2 regions of the Oceanimonas sp. MB9 genome follow, and region 1 is predicted to be linked to the other one. Evidence: predicted binding sites of a transcription regulator. Region 1 holds the regulator's gene; the other holds the start of a gene.

Evidence for each region. The regulator sigma-54, encoded in region 1, starts transcription at its own class of promoters, with help from an activator protein. The targets are predictions, from matches to a motif close to TGGCACNGTTTTNGCTT.
Region 2: a site for sigma-54 is predicted at 6,227-6,243, ahead of OJHNALOF_RS05625 (flagellar assembly protein T N-terminal domain-containing protein). Genes of this name have one in related genera too.

Annotation. Positions count from the first base shown of each region.
Region 1 covers NZ_VFBE01000008.1:43,199-51,366, forward strand. The annotation lists gene pmbA (metalloprotease PmbA) at 1-513, shown strand, start outside; gene mgtE (magnesium transporter) at 597-1,958, opposite strand; gene OJHNALOF_RS11015 (HPr family phosphocarrier protein) at 1,977-2,252, opposite strand; gene rapZ (RNase adapter RapZ) at 2,239-3,105, opposite strand; gene ptsN (PTS IIA-like nitrogen regulatory protein PtsN) at 3,116-3,562, opposite strand; gene hpf (ribosome hibernation promoting factor) at 3,565-3,852, opposite strand; gene OJHNALOF_RS11035 (RNA polymerase factor sigma-54) at 3,877-5,313, opposite strand; gene lptB (LPS export ABC transporter ATP-binding protein) at 5,357-6,082, opposite strand; gene lptA (lipopolysaccharide transport periplasmic protein LptA) at 6,085-6,606, opposite strand; gene lptC (LPS export ABC transporter periplasmic protein LptC) at 6,575-7,123, opposite strand; gene kdsC (3-deoxy-manno-octulosonate-8-phosphatase KdsC) at 7,120-7,674, opposite strand; gene OJHNALOF_RS11060 (KpsF/GutQ family sugar-phosphate isomerase) at 7,671-8,168, opposite strand, start outside.
Region 2 covers NZ_VFBE01000005.1:506,646-514,813, forward strand. The annotation lists gene OJHNALOF_RS05585 (ketoacyl-ACP synthase III) at 1-147, opposite strand, end outside; gene OJHNALOF_RS05590 (thiol-disulfide oxidoreductase DCC family protein) at 223-600, opposite strand; gene OJHNALOF_RS05595 (carboxypeptidase M32) at 665-2,140, opposite strand; gene smrA (DNA endonuclease SmrA) at 2,163-2,744, opposite strand; gene OJHNALOF_RS05605 (DUF3149 domain-containing protein) at 2,858-3,007, opposite strand; gene OJHNALOF_RS05610 (TraB/GumN family protein) at 3,089-3,928, opposite strand; gene OJHNALOF_RS05615 (SDR family oxidoreductase) at 3,987-4,817, opposite strand; tRNA gene OJHNALOF_RS05620 (tRNA-Arg) at 4,881-4,955, opposite strand; gene OJHNALOF_RS05625 (flagellar assembly protein T N-terminal domain-containing protein) at 5,032-6,168, opposite strand; gene OJHNALOF_RS05630 (FlgO family outer membrane protein) at 6,334-7,071, shown strand; gene OJHNALOF_RS05635 (LPP20 family lipoprotein) at 7,061-7,462, shown strand; gene flgN (flagellar export chaperone FlgN) at 7,567-7,980, opposite strand; gene flgM (flagellar biosynthesis anti-sigma factor FlgM) at 7,980-8,168, opposite strand, start outside.

The DNA of each region.
Region 1 (8,168 bases):
GGCGAGCAACTGTTTCCCGATTGGCTCACCATTCATGAGCAGCCCCACCTCAACAAGGGCCTGGCCAGCGCCCCCTTTGACAATGAAGGGGTACGCACCTGCGAGCGCAACATCATCGAAAACGGCGTACTGCAGACCTATCTGCTCACCAGCTACTCGGCGCGCAAGCTGGGCCTGCCGGTGACCGGCCATGCCGGCGGCATTCACAACTGGACGGTGTCAAACAGCGGCCAGAGCCATGATGAGCTGCTGAAGCAAATGGGCACCGGGCTGCTGGTGACCGAGATGATGGGACAGGGGGTAAACATCGTCACCGGTGACTATTCCCGCGGCGCCGCCGGCTTCTGGGTGGAGAACGGCGAAATCGCCTATCCGGTGGAGGAAATCACCATCGCCGGCAATCTGAAGACCATGTTTGCCGGTATTCAGGCCATCGGTACCGACGTGGAAACCCGCTCCAGCCTGCACACCGGCTCTGTGCTGATCGACAATATGAAAATCGCAGGGCAATAACCCAGAGCTGAAAGCTCGAAGCTGTAAGAAGGGCCGCGTATGCGGCCCTTGGTGTTTTTGGGTCTGGCTTTCGGCTTCCAGCTCTAGTGCAGCAGGATCAGCGTGGCCAGCCCCAGGAAGGACAACAGGCCGACGGTGTCGGTGATGGTGGTCAGGGCCATGGAGCCGGCCAGGGCCGGATCGATATTGAAGCGTTTCATGATAAGCGGAATGCTGGCGCCGGCCAGGCCCGCCACCGACAGGTTGATAAACATGGCGGCGGCGATCACCAGGCCGATCTCCCAGCTGCCTTTCCATAGCGCCACTACCACGGATATCGCCACCGCCCACAGCATGCCGTTAAGCAGACCCACCAACGCCTCCTTGGTCAGTAGCCAGCGGGCGTTGCTGTCGCCGATATGGCCCACCGCCATGCCTCGAATCACCAGCGCCAGGGTCTGGTTGCCGGCAATGCCGCCCATGGACGGCACTATGGTCATCAGAATGGCCAGGGTGGCCAGCTGGGACAGGGTTTCCTCAAACATGTTGGATACGCTGGCGGCCACCAGCGCCGAGCCGAGGTTGATGGTCAGCCAGAAGGAGCGGCGGCGCGCGCTGGTGAGCACGGGGGCAAAGGTGTCCTCGTCGTCGTCCATCTTGGCCATACCCATCATGGAGTGCTCGCCTTCTTCTCGAATGATGTCGACCACGTCGTCGATGGTGATGCGCCCGAGCAGCAGGTTGTTTTCATCCACCACCGGCGCCGACAGCCAGTCATGGCGCTCAAACAGGTTGGCCACCTCGGTGTCGGTCATGGTCAGGGGAATGGCTTCCACCGAGGTGTCCATGGCCTCGGCCACCGTGGTGGTGGGAGACTGTACCACCAGGCTGGCGAGGGAAATGTCTCCCAGCAGACGGTTGTGCGGATCCACCACATAGAGGGTGTCGGTGCCTTCCGGCAGCTCGCTGTGCAGGCGCAGGTAGCGCAGCACCACGTCTATGGTGACATCGGGGCGCAGGCTGATGAATTCGGTGTTCATCAGCGAGCCGGCGGTGTCTTCCGGATAGGACAGCGCCAGCTCGGCACGCTGGCGATCCTGCTCGTCCATTTCGGTGAGCACCTGGTTGAACAGCTGCTCGGGCAGATCCCGCAGTACATAGGCCAGATCGTCCGACTCCATATCCTCCAGGGCGATGGCCAGCTTTTCCGGCTCCATCAGCCGAATGATGCCGTCGCGCACCTCTTCCGACAGCTCTTCCAGGATCTCGCCGTAATCGTCCGGATCGATCAGCTGCCAGAGCACCTTTCGGCTGGGAGCGGGTGAAGATTCCAGCAACCAGGCCACGTCCCCCGGGCGCATCTGCTGCAGCATGCGGCGCACGTGCACAAACATGCCGCTGTTGAGGGCCTGGGTGACCGCCTCGAGGTGGTCCGTGGTGCCGGTTTGATCGGTGGGCTCGGTCATGGGGGCGGATCCGTCGGGTTATTCCGACTCGTTAAAACGATCCGCCACCAGCCGGGCCACGGCATTCATGGCGGCTTCCGCTTCCGGGCCCTCGGCCACCACGCGAATGGCGTGTCCCTGGGCCGTTTCCAGCATCAGCAGGCCCATGACGCTGTTGGCGGGGGCCTCTTTCTGCTGGTTGCACACGGTGACTTCGGCGTCGAATTGCTGGGTCAGCTGCACCAGCTGAATGGCGGCCCGGGCGTGCAGCCCTAGCTTGTTGACGATTTGCAGGTCGCGTTCAATTTTCGGCATTGCGCTTTTCCAGAGTACGGTGACGTAGCTGCACGCTTTTGCCCATCTGGCCAAAGACCCGGGCCAGCTGTTCGGCGATGAAGACCGAACGGTGCTGACCGCCGGTGCAGCCGATGGCCACGGTGACATAGCTGCGGTTATTGCGTTCCAGGTGAGGCATCCAGGTGATCAGCAGGTTTTCCAGCTGCCACAGGTATTTCATCACCTCGGGCTGGCTGCTCAGGTAATCGGCCACCGGCTGATCCTGGCCGGTAAAGGGGCGCAGTTCGGCAATCCAGTGGGGGTTGGGCAGAAAACGGGCGTCAAACACGAAGTCGGCGTCCTTGGAAACGCCGTATTTGTAGCCAAAGGACTCGAACACCCAGTTCAATTCCTTTTCTTTCTTGCCGAGGATGCGTTCGCGAATGATTTCGCTGAGATCGTGAATGCTTAAGGACGAGGTATCGATGCGCAGGTCCGCGTCCGACGACAGTGGCGCCAGCAGATGAGTTTCTTCGCGAATGGCCTCGTCCAGGGTCAGGCTGTGGCGGGACAGCGGATGCAGCCGGCGAGTGTCCCCAAAACGGCGGATCAGCACTGAATTGTCGGCGTCGATAAAGATGCTGGAAGGCTGAACGTCATCCATGGCTCGCACCTCGGCCAGAAAGGCTTCCAGCTGCTCGGCACTGTCGGGCAGGTTGCGTACGTCTATGCTTACCGCCACCGCTCCGGGTTTGTCCCGGCGCAGCCGCACCAGCTCAGGCAGCAGCGCCACCGGCAGGTTGTCGACGCAGTAATGGCCGAGATCTTCAAGTACCCGTAAGGCCACGGTTTTGCCCGAACCGGAACGGCCACTGACGATCACCAGCTGCATCTTGCTATCCTCAGGCTGAAATCATGATTTGATAGAGTTCCTCATCGCTGCCGGCCTGACGTAATTGCCGGCACACCTGCTTGTTACTCAGTTTCTCGGCGATCAGCGACAGGGTCTTGAGGTGTTGCTTGCATTCCTGCTCCGGTACCAGCAGGGCAAACACCAGGCCCACCGGCTGGTTGTCGATGGCGTCGAATTCCACCGGCTCGGCAAAGGTAAGCAGTACGGCAGTCGCCTTGTTGTCATCACTGATCCGGCCGTGAGGAATGGCGATGCCATTGCCGATGCCGGTACTGCCCATTTTCTCTCGGGCCAGCAGACAGTCAAAAAGCGGCTGGCTGCCGATATTGAGATGTTCGGCAGCCAGCTCGCTGATAATTTCCAGAGCACGTTTTTTGCTCGTGCAGGGGACTGCACTGCGGGTGCAGCCCCTGCTGAGTATGTCGGCGACTTCCATGGTTATTTTTGCTTGAGTTTTTCTTTGTGTTTGATGATTTGACGATCCAGCTTGTCGATGAGGCTGTCGATGGCCGCATACATGTTTTCATGCTGGGAGTTGGCAAACAGCTCGCCGCCGGTGACGTTCAGCTTGGCTTCGGCGATTTGCTGCATTTTTTCCACATTAAGGATGACGTGCGCATTGGTGATGTGATCGAAATGGCGTTCCAGCCGGGTAAACTTGCTGTTCACATAATCACGCAGGGCATCGGTGATCTCGACATGGTGTCCGGTCAGATTTATTTGCATAACGTCTTCCTTCTGTCGTTGCCTTTAAACCAGGCGTTTGCGCTGATTGGAAGGGGGAATGGCCAGTGATTCCCTGTACTTGGCGATGGTTCGCCTGGCCACCTTGATCCCCTGGTCGGCCAGCAGCTGGGCAATTTTGCTGTCGCTCAGCGGCTTGGCCGGGTTTTCGGCCCCGACCAGCTTCTTGATCAGGGCGCGAATTGCCGTGGACGAACACTCACCCCCGTCGTCGGTGCCCACATGACTGGAGAAGAAATACTTGAGTTCAAACACGCCACGGGGGCTGTGCATGAACTTCTGTGTGGTCACCCGGGAGATGGTGGATTCGTGCATCTCCACCGCTTCCGCCACATGGTTCAGCACCATGGGCTTCATGGCCTCTTCTCCATATTCAAAGAATGCCTGTTGTTGTTCAACAATACAATTGGCAACCTTGAGCAGGGTCTCATTTCGGCTTTCAAGGCTCTTGAGAAACCACTTGGCGTCCTGCAGGTGATTGCGAATAAACTGGCCGTCCTCGCTGTTGCGGGGCTTGCTGGCCAGGGCCGCGTAGGTCTGGTTGAGCCGTATCTTGGGCATGGCCTCGGGGTTGAGTTCCACCACCCAGACCCCGCTGCGCTTGGTGACCACCACATCGGGAATGACGTATTCGGAGTTACCCTGAATAATGCTGCTGCCGGGGCGGGGCTCCAGTTGCTGAATCAGCGCCAGCACTTCCCTGAGCTCGTCTTCCTTGAGCTTGGTCTTGCGCTGCAGGCTGCGGTAGTCACGGTTGCCGAGCAGGTCCATGTGCTGGGCCAGCAAGGCGCGGGCTTCACTCAGCCAGGGTGTGTCGGGCGGATACTGCTCTAGCTGAATGCACAGGCATTCCTGCACGCTGCGGGCGGCCACGCCGATGGGATCGAAGTGCTGAATACGCTTGAGCACTGCTTCCACTTCGTCGGCTTCGATACCGAGCTCCTGGGCCGATACCGCTTCCAGCAGATCGTCGATACCGGCGGTGAGGTAGCCGGCGTCGTCGACGGCATCGATTATGGCCATGGCGATGGCCTGATCGGTGTCACTGAAAGGGGTCAGATTCATCTGCCAGATCAGGTAGTCCTGCAGGCTCTCGGTGGTTTCACCCTGGTAAACGCTGTCTTCCAGCCCTTCCGGCAGGCCGGCGCCGCCGCTGACCGGAGAGGCGGTGTAAACCTCCTCCCAGCTGGTGTCCATGGGCAAGTCTTCGGACAGCTGGTTGCGCTCCATGGCGGTGTCGGCGGCCATCTGCTCTTCGTTGCGGTTGTCGGCCACCTTGACGCTGTCGGCTTCCTCCTGCTCCAGCAGGGGGTTGCTGTCCAGCGCCTGCTGAATTTCCTGCTGCAGCTCCATGCTGGACAGCTGCAACAGGCGAATGGCCTGCTGCAGCTGGGGCGTCATGGTCAGCTGCTGGCCCAGACGTAACTGAAGAGTCGGCTTCATGTATGCAAACGTCCTTCCATATCAACCGCGGGTTGCGGTGCCTTCAGAGGCTGAATTGTTCGCCGAGATAAACCTTTTTGACCTGCTCGTTGGCGAGGATTTCCGTCGGTGTGCCGGCGGCGATGCGGTGCCCATGACTGACAATATAGGCCTTTTCGCACACGTCCAGGGTCTCGCGTACATTGTGATCGGTGATCAGTACGCCCAGTCCTCTGTCCCTGAGGTGCAGAATGATTTTCTTGATGTCTATCACCGAAATGGGATCCACGCCGGCAAAGGGTTCGTCGAGCAGAATAAAGCGCGGATCCGCCGCCAGCGCCCGGGCGATCTCAACCCGCCGCCGTTCGCCGCCGGACAGACTCATTCCCAGGCTGTCGCGAATATGGGTAATGTTGAATTCTTCCAGCAGCTGTTCCATTTTCTCGCTGCGGCCGTCGGCATTCAGATCCTTGCGGGTCTGCAGCACCGCCATCAGGTTGTCGGCAACGCTCAGGCGGCGAAAAATCGAGGCCTCCTGGGGCAGGTAGCCAATGCCGGAGCGGGCGCGCACGTGCATGGGCTCGTGACTGATATCCTGGCCGTCGATGGTGATGCTGCCGGCGTCCCGCTGGACCAGGCCTACAATCATGTAAAAGGAGGTGGTCTTGCCGGCACCGTTGGGGCCGAGCAGACCCACGATCTGACCGGTGTTCACGGTCAGGCTGACGTCGGCCACCACTTTGCGGCCCTTGTAGCTTTTCTGCAGGCCGCGCGCTTTCAGTATCGCCATGCTCAGTTCTTGTCCTGCTCGTCGAAATTCTGCACCTGCTCGGGCAGGAAGATGGTGGTGACCCTGTCCTTGCCGCCCTGGCTTTCGGCCTCCATCTGCTCCTTGTCGATAAAGTAGCGAATACGGTAGCCGGTGACGATGTTGTCATCCTGCTTGAGCTTGGCGTCCCGAATCAGGGTGATGGTGCGGGCGCGCATGTCGTAGTGAATTTCCCGCGCCTCGGCATGCACCGGCTTGCCGTTGTTGAGGATCTGCTCGTAGGTGGCCGGACTGCCCTTGGCGGTCATCGACTGCAGGCCCTGTTCATTGCGGATCACCACCAGCTGGTCGGCGCGCACGTCTATGCTGCCCTGCTTGACCACTACCTTGTCGATAAAGGTGACCTTGTCATCGGCCAGCTCTACCAGTTGACGGCCCGCGTCTATGGTCACCGGCTGGCGAAAGTCGCTGTCCCTGGCCTGGGCCTGACCCAGGCCGAGCAGGCCGCCAAGACTAAGGATTGAAATAAGTTGCCCGGGTTTCATTCAGTAATTCCACCGTTTGTTGATCAAGCTCGCCCAGCACACCCAGCCCCTCGGCCTGGTATTGCGGACTTTGCAGCCGCACCTGCCGGTTGGAGCGCAGCTGGTTATTGATAAAGTCCAGTTCCAGATATTCGGTGGTCAGGGTTTCCACCAGGGCATCCGGTTGCAGCCCATTGCCCACGACATTGCCGGTCAGCACGGCATTGTCGCCGGTATTGATGGTGCCGTCATCACCGCGGAGCCGCCACTGGGGCTGGCCATCGGGGGAATAGAGCAAGATAACAGGTTTTTTCATCAGGGTCATGGACAGGGGCTCGTAGTACTCGGCGTACTCCGCCTGCATGCCCCGGTAGGGCAGCCCCAGCCGGTTGTACTGCACGCTGGCCAGGTTGGTGGCGACGAAATCGGGCTGGTAATCCTGCGGGTTTACCGGCGCTTCGGTATCGTTGCGAAACCACTGCCAGCTGGCCAGCGCAATGATGAACAGGGCGCCAAACAGCCAGGTCTGGCGGCTCATACGCTCATGCCCTCGGCCTGCTCCAGCCGGCCGCGGGCCGCCAGCAGCAGATCGCACAGTTCGCGCACCGCACCCCGGCCACCGGCAGTGCGGGTCGTGTAATCGGCCCGCTGCAGCACCAGCGGGTGGGCATCGGCCACCGCTACCCCCAGGCCGCAGTCCTGCATCACCGGCAGATCCACCACGTCGTCGCCGATATAGGCCACCTGTTGTGGCGTGAGCCCGAGGCGCTCAAGCAGCTCGCCGTAACTGTGCATCTTGTCACTCTGGCCCTGATAGACATGGCGCACGCTCAGTGAAGCCATGCGTTCACTGACGATGCGTGAGCTGCGCCCGGTGATCACCGCCACTTCGATGCCGGCATTGAGCAATGCCTTGATGCCAAAGCCGTCCCGCGTGGAAAAGCCCTTGTATTCCTCGCCGTCGTTACCGATATAGATCATGCCATCGGACAAGACGCCGTCCACGTCACAAATCAGCAGGCGAATGTCTTTCAGCCGGCGCCAGACGTCCTTGGTCACGGCGCCATAGAGGGTTTGTACCGTCATCAGATCACTCCCGCGCGTAGTAAATCGTGCATGTTAAAGGCCCCGATCGGGCGCTGGTCATCATCCAGCACCAGCAGGCCGCTGATTTTTTTCTCTTCCATCAGTTTGACCGCTTCCGCCGCCAGCATGCCGGCGGGCACAGTGGTGCAGCTGCGGGTCATGACCTGCGCGATGCGAGTGTTGTGCACGTCAACCTTGTGGTCCAGGGTGCGGCGCAGGTCTCCGTCAGTATAGATGCCGGCCAGCCGGCCTTCGCCATCGACCACGGCGGTAAAGCCCATGCCGCTGCGGCCGATCTCCAGCAGCGCCTCGATGATCAGGGTGTCGAGGCCCACTCGGGGCACCCGCTCGTCCTTGTGCATGATATCGGCCACTCGCAGCAGCAGCCGCTTGCCCAGGGCGCCGCCCGGGTGGCTGAGGGCGAAGTCGTCGGCGGTAAAGCCGCGGGCCTCCAGCAGCGCCACCGCCAGGGCGTCACCCATGGCCAGGGTGGCGGT
Region 2 (8,168 bases), on a different contig from region 1:
GTTCACATGGGAAATGCGCCGGGCACGAATGCCGGTGCGGCTTTGAATCCAGTCGTCGGAGGTATCGAGAAAGGTGCTGAGATCGTCATTGCTGAGCACGGCCGGCGGCAGACACTTGCCCCAGCCGGTGATGGTGGCATAACTCATGGCATTCCCGCTGTGTTGTGTGTTATTTGAACGATTATGCCCCGGCGCGGGGCGCCTGTCATGCCGCTGATCGGGTCAGAGTCGACCTTCCCGTTCCAGCCGGCTGCGCACCCAGTGACGATAGAGCCAGGACAGGGTCGGGCGAATGACCGGCAAACCGATGAACAGGGCCAGAGGCCGCAGTCGGGGCACGCGTTTCATCAGTAATATGTAGGCATCCAGCTCCGAAAAAATCTCGCCCTCGGCGGTCTGCACATGCAGTTCCTGCAGCGCCTGCTGCGGACTGATCCCCAGGCTCAGCAACACGTCTTCCCTGTCGGTGATGTCGAACCAGCAAATTTCCTTGCCCTGCTCCCCGGCCCAACGCTCATATCGGACCCTGTCCCGTATGCAGCTTTCACAGGAACCGTCGTAAAACACCACCAGCCGGTGGCGCGGTTTTTTTTCTTCCATCGGCGGCCCTCCCTGGCCGGCATGGTCCTGATTCAGTCAGGCCCTGTTGTTGAGCATAGCCCACTCAGCCTGAATACCGTTGCTTGAGGTGGCGCTCAAAGGGGGCCGCGCTCAGGGCCTGACCACTGGCTTGGGTCATCAGAGCCTCTGTGGACAGCAGGCTGGCATGACGCCATACCTTTTGCTCCAGCCAGCCAAACACCGCCGGCAGATCCTCGCCGATCAGCCGCTCAAAAGTACCCAGTTGCTGCCGCATGGCCTCGGCCAGCTGGGCGGCGTAAATGGCGCCCAGGGTGTAGCTGGGGAAATAGCCAAAGCTGCCGTCGGTCCAGTGAATGTCCTGCAGGCAGCCGTTGCTGTAGTTGCCCTTGGTGCTGAGTCCAAGGTAGTGCTGCATCAGCTGATCCCAGCGCTCGGGCAGATCCCGGGCTTCCAGCCTGCCTTCGATCAGATCCCGCTCGATGTCGTAGCGCAGCATGACATGGGCGGGGTAGGTGACCTCGTCGGCGTCCACACGAATAAAACCCGGTTTTACCCGAGTATAGAGCCGGGCCAGGTTGTCGGCGGCAAAGGCCGGCTGCTCGCCGAAGTGCTGTGCCAGCAAGGGGGCCAGGCGAGCAAGAAAGGCCGGGTGGCGGCCCAGCTGCATTTCAAAGAACAGGCTCTGGGATTCATGCACACCCATGGATCTGGCCTGGCCCACCGGCAGCCGGCGCCAAGGGGCGGGCAGGCCCTGCTCGTAACGGGCGTGGCCGGTTTCGTGAACGATCCCCATCAGCGCCTGGGCCACATCGGCTTCGTCGTAACGGGTGGTCAGGCGCACATCCTCGCTGACACCCCCGCAAAAGGGGTGGGCACTGACGTCCAGCCGACCGTGGTGGAAGTCAAAGCCGAGCCATCCCATGACCTCCAGCCCCAGGGCCTTTTGTTTGTCGGTGGCAAAGGGACCCTGCAGTGGCAGCACGGTCTCGAAGCGCTGCTTTTCCTGCACCTCGGCAATGAGCCCCGGTAGCCAGCCGCCCAGCTCACCAAAAAGCCCGTCCAGGGTCTGGCTGCGCATGCCCGGTTCGTACTGCTCCAGCAGGCTGTCGTAACGGGACAGCCCCAGGGCGTCGGCCCGGGCACTGGCGGCTTCCCGAGACAGCGACACCACCTCTTCAAACAGCGGCAGAAAGCCGGCCCAGTCGTTGGCCGGACGCAGGCTGCGCCAGGCGTGCTCGCAGCGGGAGCCGGCAAGGGAGCGGGCGCGTACCAGATCGGCGGGCAGCAGGGTGGCGTCGCGCCAGGCCCGGCGCATCTCGGCCAGGCTTTGTTGTTGTTCGGCATTCAACGCGTCGTGTTCGGCGGCGGTAAACCAGTCGCCCAGGCGCGGATCCTGCAGTTGCTGGTGACACAATACCGCCAGGGTGCCAAGGGCCTCGGCCCTGGCCTCGTTGCCGCCGGCGGGCATCATGGTGGCCTGATCCCAGCCACAGATGGCGCCCAGGTGCTGCAGGTGATGCAGCTGTTCAAAGTGTTGCTCCAGTGCGGAATATGACATGGGAAATTCCTTGAAAAAGAGATCAGCCCTGACGGCTTTGCAGCCGCTCGCGGGTATGTTGTTTGGCCTGCTCGCCCTTGCGCAGCAGCACATAAAGGCAGCCACTGCCGCCGTGCTGGCGCTGGGCACTGTGGCAGGCCAGCACTTCCGGCAGTTGCGGCAGCCAGCCGGACACATAGCTCTTGAGCAGAGCCGGCGGCTGGCTGCGTTCGCCCTTGCCATGCACCACCTGCACGGCGCGAATGTCCCGGCGCAGGCAGCCCTGAATAAAGTTCAGCAGGGCATCCCGGGCCCGCTCCACGCTGTGATGATGCAGATCAAGTCGGGCTTCGCAGGGGTATTTGCCCAGGCGCAGCTTTTTGAATACGCCGTCCTGTACGCCGGGCTTCTTGTAGCTGACGATGTCATCGGGGCGCAGCAGCACCACCTGATCGAGGGAAAGACCGGCTTCGGCCGCCTCGGCTTCGGTTTCGGCGGCCCGGCGACGCTCGGCCAGGCTGGCAGAGTCCCGCCCGTTGCGGTGACCGGCGGGCAGGGTGTCCTGCTTGATGGGGGTAAGCCCGTCCAGCTCACCCAGAAAGGACGACCAGTCGGAATGGCTCATGGCACGGCTCCTTTGATTCGGGATTAGCCGCAGTATAAGCCAATGAATTGAAAGGGGGAACGACGGAGCCCGGGGGAGGAGGAGGTTGGGCTCCGTCGTTGGTTAACGCCTTTTTAGCGACCGGCCTGGTCGGGATCGGACTTCATCACCTTGTAAATGAAGTAGCCGGCGTAAAAGCTGATCAGCAGGGCGGTGGCGATAACGACGATCATGGACATCAAGCCCACATCGCTGCCAAACATTAAATCGAGCCAGAATGCCATGGAGTGTCTCCTTTCGCGTTGCCTTTGTGTGCATCCTAGCGAGACCTCATGCGGGCATGCTGATCCTGATCAATAAAGTGGTTACTCCTCGACCCTGGTCAGGGTATAGCCGGCCTGGCGAAGCATTGAAATGAGACCCCGCTCACCATAAAGATGCAGGGCACCCACCACCATCAGCGCCCGAGATGGCGCCAGTTGCCCCAGGCGCTCCAGCCACAAGTGATTGCGCCGGATCAGCAGTTCGTCCTCGATAAAGGCGGTTAACGCCGGGCTTTGCTGTTCCTGCAGCAAGGCCAGCAGGGCCTGTTCGTCGCCGCTCAGCCAGGTTTCCAGCAGCCGGTCGAGGTGGCCTTGCATCTGTTCCAGCTCGTTCAGGCTGTGTGCAACAAAGTCCTGCTCAAGGCCTCGATCCTGCAGTGACGCCAACAGGCCCATCGCCAATGCCGGCGACTCCAGCCCGGCCACCGGCAGGCCCTGCTGGCGGGCCCGCAGCCGCAGCCGCATATCGACCCCCTGACGACTGTGAAAGCCGAGTTCGGCTGCCCGCAACTGAGTCAGTTGCAGCGCCGCAAACCAGGGAGGTAGCCGGCGCAGATGCGGCTGGCCATGTTGGGTTACGGCCTGTTCCAGACGGCTTGTCAGGTCCTGCCCCAGCCGGGCCGGCCAGTCGCTGCCGGGTTGCAGCAGGTGGGCAATATCTGCGGTGTCGACCTTGAGCGGATCCACCTCCAACAGTAACAGCTCGCTATCTTCAAGGGCTTGCAGCAGTGACGGTGGCAAGGTGGCGAGGCGTTCATCGGCAATGTGTATCGAGCCAAACAGCCAGAGCTGCTGCTCCCCCCGAGTGGCCTGCCACAGGGCGGGGGCGGCAAGGAGCTGGCCGCACCACAGACATAGCAGCAGCGGTATAAAGAATTTCATGATGCCCTCGCTCAGGTTTGTGCCGATGTGAGTATGGGGCTTGGCGTGCGGCCTGGCATCAGCCACCCGCCTTCAGCATCATGCGATCCAGGGCGCGGTCGCTCAGCAACCGGCGCAGCCAGCCCAGCATTTTGGTGGGGCGGGTGACCGGATAGCGAATGTTCGGGTTGGCGCTGGTCAGGGCGTGCAACAGCGGCGGCAGGCAGGCTTCCGGCCCCAGGCTGTAGCGTGAGCTTGGGCCGGGTTTTTCCAAGCGGGCCAGGGTTTGCTCATAGCCTTGGCGATGGCGGCTGTGGGCCATGTCGATATGTCGCAAAAAGGCGGTTTTGGCGTTGGCACGAAAACGGGTTTCGATGGGACCGGGCTCCAGCAGGCTGACATGTACCCCGGTGCTCGCCAGCTCCAGGCGCAGGGTGTCGGTATAGCCTTCCAGGGCAAACTTGGTGGCGTTGTAGGCGCCGCGATATTGCATGGCCACCAGCCCCAGCACCGAACTGTTCTGAATAATGCGGCCTTCACCGGCGTTGAGCATCAAGGGCAGCACCAGCCGGGTTAGGTGGTGGGTGCCAAACAGGTTGGTATTGAACTGCTCGCGCAGTGCGGCGGTAGGCAGGTCTTCCAGGGCGCCGGGCTGGCCGTAGGCACCGTTGTTGAACAGGCCGTAAAGTTCGCCGTCGGTCAGTGCCAGGGCTTGTTCAAGGCCCCGTTCGATGCTGGCGTCATCGGTCAGGTCCAGCCGCACCGCTGGCAGGCCATCCTGTTTCAATTGTGCCACGTCCTGTTCATGGCGTGCCGAGGCGATAACATGAAATCCCTGCTGCTGCAGGTAGTGGGCGGCGCACTGGCCAATGCCGGAAGAACAACCGGTGATAAGAACGGATCTGGACATGTATGGCTCCCGTGATAAAGGAGTAGCCAATGTAGCAGAAAAGGGGTGAACACATCGAAGTGATGGCGTCCCCGGCAGGAATCGAACCTGCATCTAACCCTTAGGAGGGGCTTGTTTTATCCATTAAACTACGGGGACAGGGCCGGCACAATATTGCAAATTTCCCCCGTGGGCGCAACGTCGGTACGTGCGTTTGCCGATTAAGTAGCCGCTTTTACAGCTGTATCAGCCGGTCGCCGGGAGCAACCTGAATGCGGCCGGCTGCGGCATTGGCCGGCCTCAGCAGGCTGTAGTCGCCGTGGCTTTGCTGTACCACAAAGGTGGCCTGGGAGTGGGTTTCGCCGTAATAGCCGGGCGTCAGCTGGCGGCGGTGGCTGAGGGTGAAGCGATCGCCCACCTGAATGCCTTCCCGTCGGCCCAGATCCATCAATACGCCTTCCTCCGACTGCTGCACTATGTTGCCCACCGCCTTGAGGCAGGCCTGGGCCTGAGTCAGATCCCGGCCAATGGTGTCCAGCAACTGCGTCACCGCCTGGCCGTAGCCCGAATTCCAAAAGCCCTGTTCATGTACATTGACCTTGTCGTGCTTGCCATAGTCCCAACTGGAGCGGGTCTGATACTGGCGCTGCAACAGGGTATCGCCGGTGAGGGCATCCTCCAGGGTGACGCGCAGGCGGAAGTCCCGGGGAATGTCGGAAAAGGTCCATTTGGTCCAGTGGCCGTCTTCTATGCCGATATCTTCAATGACGCCACTGAGCAGCAGCCGGGCCTGCTGCCGGCTGGCCAGCACATCGCCGCCCTGGCGCAGGCCGGCATTGCGGGGCAGGGCGGTGTCGGTGCTCAGCCCTTGCGCCGGGGTTGACGTAATATTGACGTTTGGCGACAACCTGGCCGCCAGCCGTTCGGCAACGGCCGCACCCAGTTCATAGATTTGGCCGGTGCTGGCCTGCTCCGGCCGCAGCAGGGTAAGGGGAGTAATGCTCATGCCCGGACGGTAGCGGCTGGCGCACTGAGCCTGCTGGCGGCGTTCGCCGGGCCAGATGTCGGCGCGTACCGTCAGCCACAGCCGGCCCTGACGGCGCTGCTCGTCGAGGATCACGTAATCCATCAGTTCGCCCTGGGCGGAAATGTCCAGTTGCTGGCCGGTAAAGGCACCGTTGGTGGCCGACTGTACCGTGCTCAGGGACGCCCCCGATTGCAGCAGGGCGTCGCTCAGGGCTTGCTCCAGGGCCTGCTGGCGGGCGGTATCGACACCCAGGCTGAGCGGTGCCGAGCCTTCGGCCTGGTACCAGTCGGCCCGAACGAGTAGTGGAAACAGCAATAGCAGTGAAGCGAGGGATTTTATCGGCACGGCGTTCTTCCTGTAACATGATGAGCCGAATGGCTTCGGTGCAAAGATGGCAGGAATTATGCAAAATTCTTGCCGGGTACCGGCATATCGTCGGCGCGAAAGAGTAAAGTTGGTGCGCCGGCGGCCGATAGGATAATCATTCTGTTTTTGTTCGGGAGTCTGTTGATGACAAGAGCCCTTATTGTTCTGGCCGCCGCCCTGGGGCTGTCCGCCTGTGCCGGAAGCCCTCGGTTCGACGGCCAGAACCATTATCTTCCCCACGATCACGCGGCTCATTATGTCAGTCATCAGCCGCTGGGCGAACCGCCGGCCCCCGTCCGTTCTCCCCGTCACAGCCAGGATGGCGTGCCCATGCGCATGAGCGCCGGCACCCGCAGCGCCTATCTGCCCGAGGCGGGACCGTCGCTGGTGGGCGGTCAGACTCAGCTGCAACAGCACATGTCGGCCCTGGCCTACCGGCTGGTGTCGTCGGCGCATCATATGAACCGGCAGGCCGGCATTGCCGTCAGTGGCTTTGTCAGTCAGGAAGACTACACCAGCCAGGACGAGTTCGGCCGCCTGCTGTCGGAAACCATGATGTTTCAGCTGAATCAGTACGGCCTCAAGGTCATGGACTTCAAGGCGCTGCCCTTTATTCGCATTACCCCCGAAGGGGACGTGAGCACCAGCCGGGATCACCGCCAGCTGAGCGGGCGCATCAATGCCCAGTATCTGCTGCACGGCACCATCAGCGAAACCCAGGGGGGACGGCTGGTCAATGCCCGCTTGATTTCCATGGCGGATCACGGCCTGGTGGCCAGTGCCCAGCAGTTTATTCCCGACTACCTGGTGGCGGCCATGCTGGATACCCGTGGTCCGCAGCCGGTGATTCCCGATTACATAAGGAAGCGTTATGAGAAATAAGCTGCTTGCCCTGCTGGCATCACTGTGGCTGACCGGTTGTGCCGGCCAGGGCTCGGCGGACGCTCCCGCTCGAAACCATCTCTATGCGGTGGGGTATGCGCCCATCAGTTTGCAACGTCCCGCCGATTACCAGCAGAAGCTGCTGCACGCCATGCGCGCCTCGCGCATGGACGCTTACCGGGAGCTGAGTGAGCAACTGGGCGGTGTCATGATTTCAAGCTCCAGCCAGCTCGACAGCCACATATTGCAGGATGGCACCGTCAACAGCGCCAGCCGGGGGGTGGTGCGGGGCGCACGGGTAGTGAACAGCTACCCCGACGGTGACATGTACGTCACCGAGCTGGAGCTGGATCTGGCGCTTTATCGAAAACTGCGGCGGGACGGACAGTAACATCTCATCGGTTTGCCGGACGGCAGACAGCCCCGGCGTTGTTGCGTATCGCGAAGGGAAGGAATGACCCGTGATCGGCATATAGGCAACGGTCGGCCTGACCATTACACCTTGAAACCGGTGCCCTTGTTAATGCCCTTGGTGTGGCCTTTCTGATCGTAGGTCATGCTCTGGCGTTCGTGCAGCCGGCTCAGAATGTTGGCCAGCTGGCGGGTGCCGGCGAGGGATTGCTCCAACACCTGCTCCGCCACCTGGTTACGCTCCCGGCAACGGGCCATAAGGGTGCGCAGGGCATCAACCTGAGGCTGATGGGTAGTGGTGAGCTCGCTTACGTCCGGGTGAGCGCACAGGCTGGCGTCGGTAGACTGAATGTCGAGCAGCAGCTGTTGCTTTTGCTCGGTCAGGGGGGGGAGCTCCAGCGCCTTGCGCTGAACGATCAGCGCAAGCTCCTGCTCGGTGATATCGAGCAGGCGCTCAAGCTGTGCCTGTTGTTGTTGCAGCAGCGTATCAAGACTCATTAATACAGTGACTCTATGTCTTGTTCGAGATTGATGATGTTACCGGCCAGGCGCTCGGCGTCGACCTGGTAACTGCCTTCATTGATCGCTTTCTTCAGCGCTTCGAGTCGGGCGCTGTTGTCGGTGCCGCCAGAGGCCGCCAGGCTTTGTTGCATGCGGCTGAGCTGTTTGGCCTCCGGCGTCAGGGT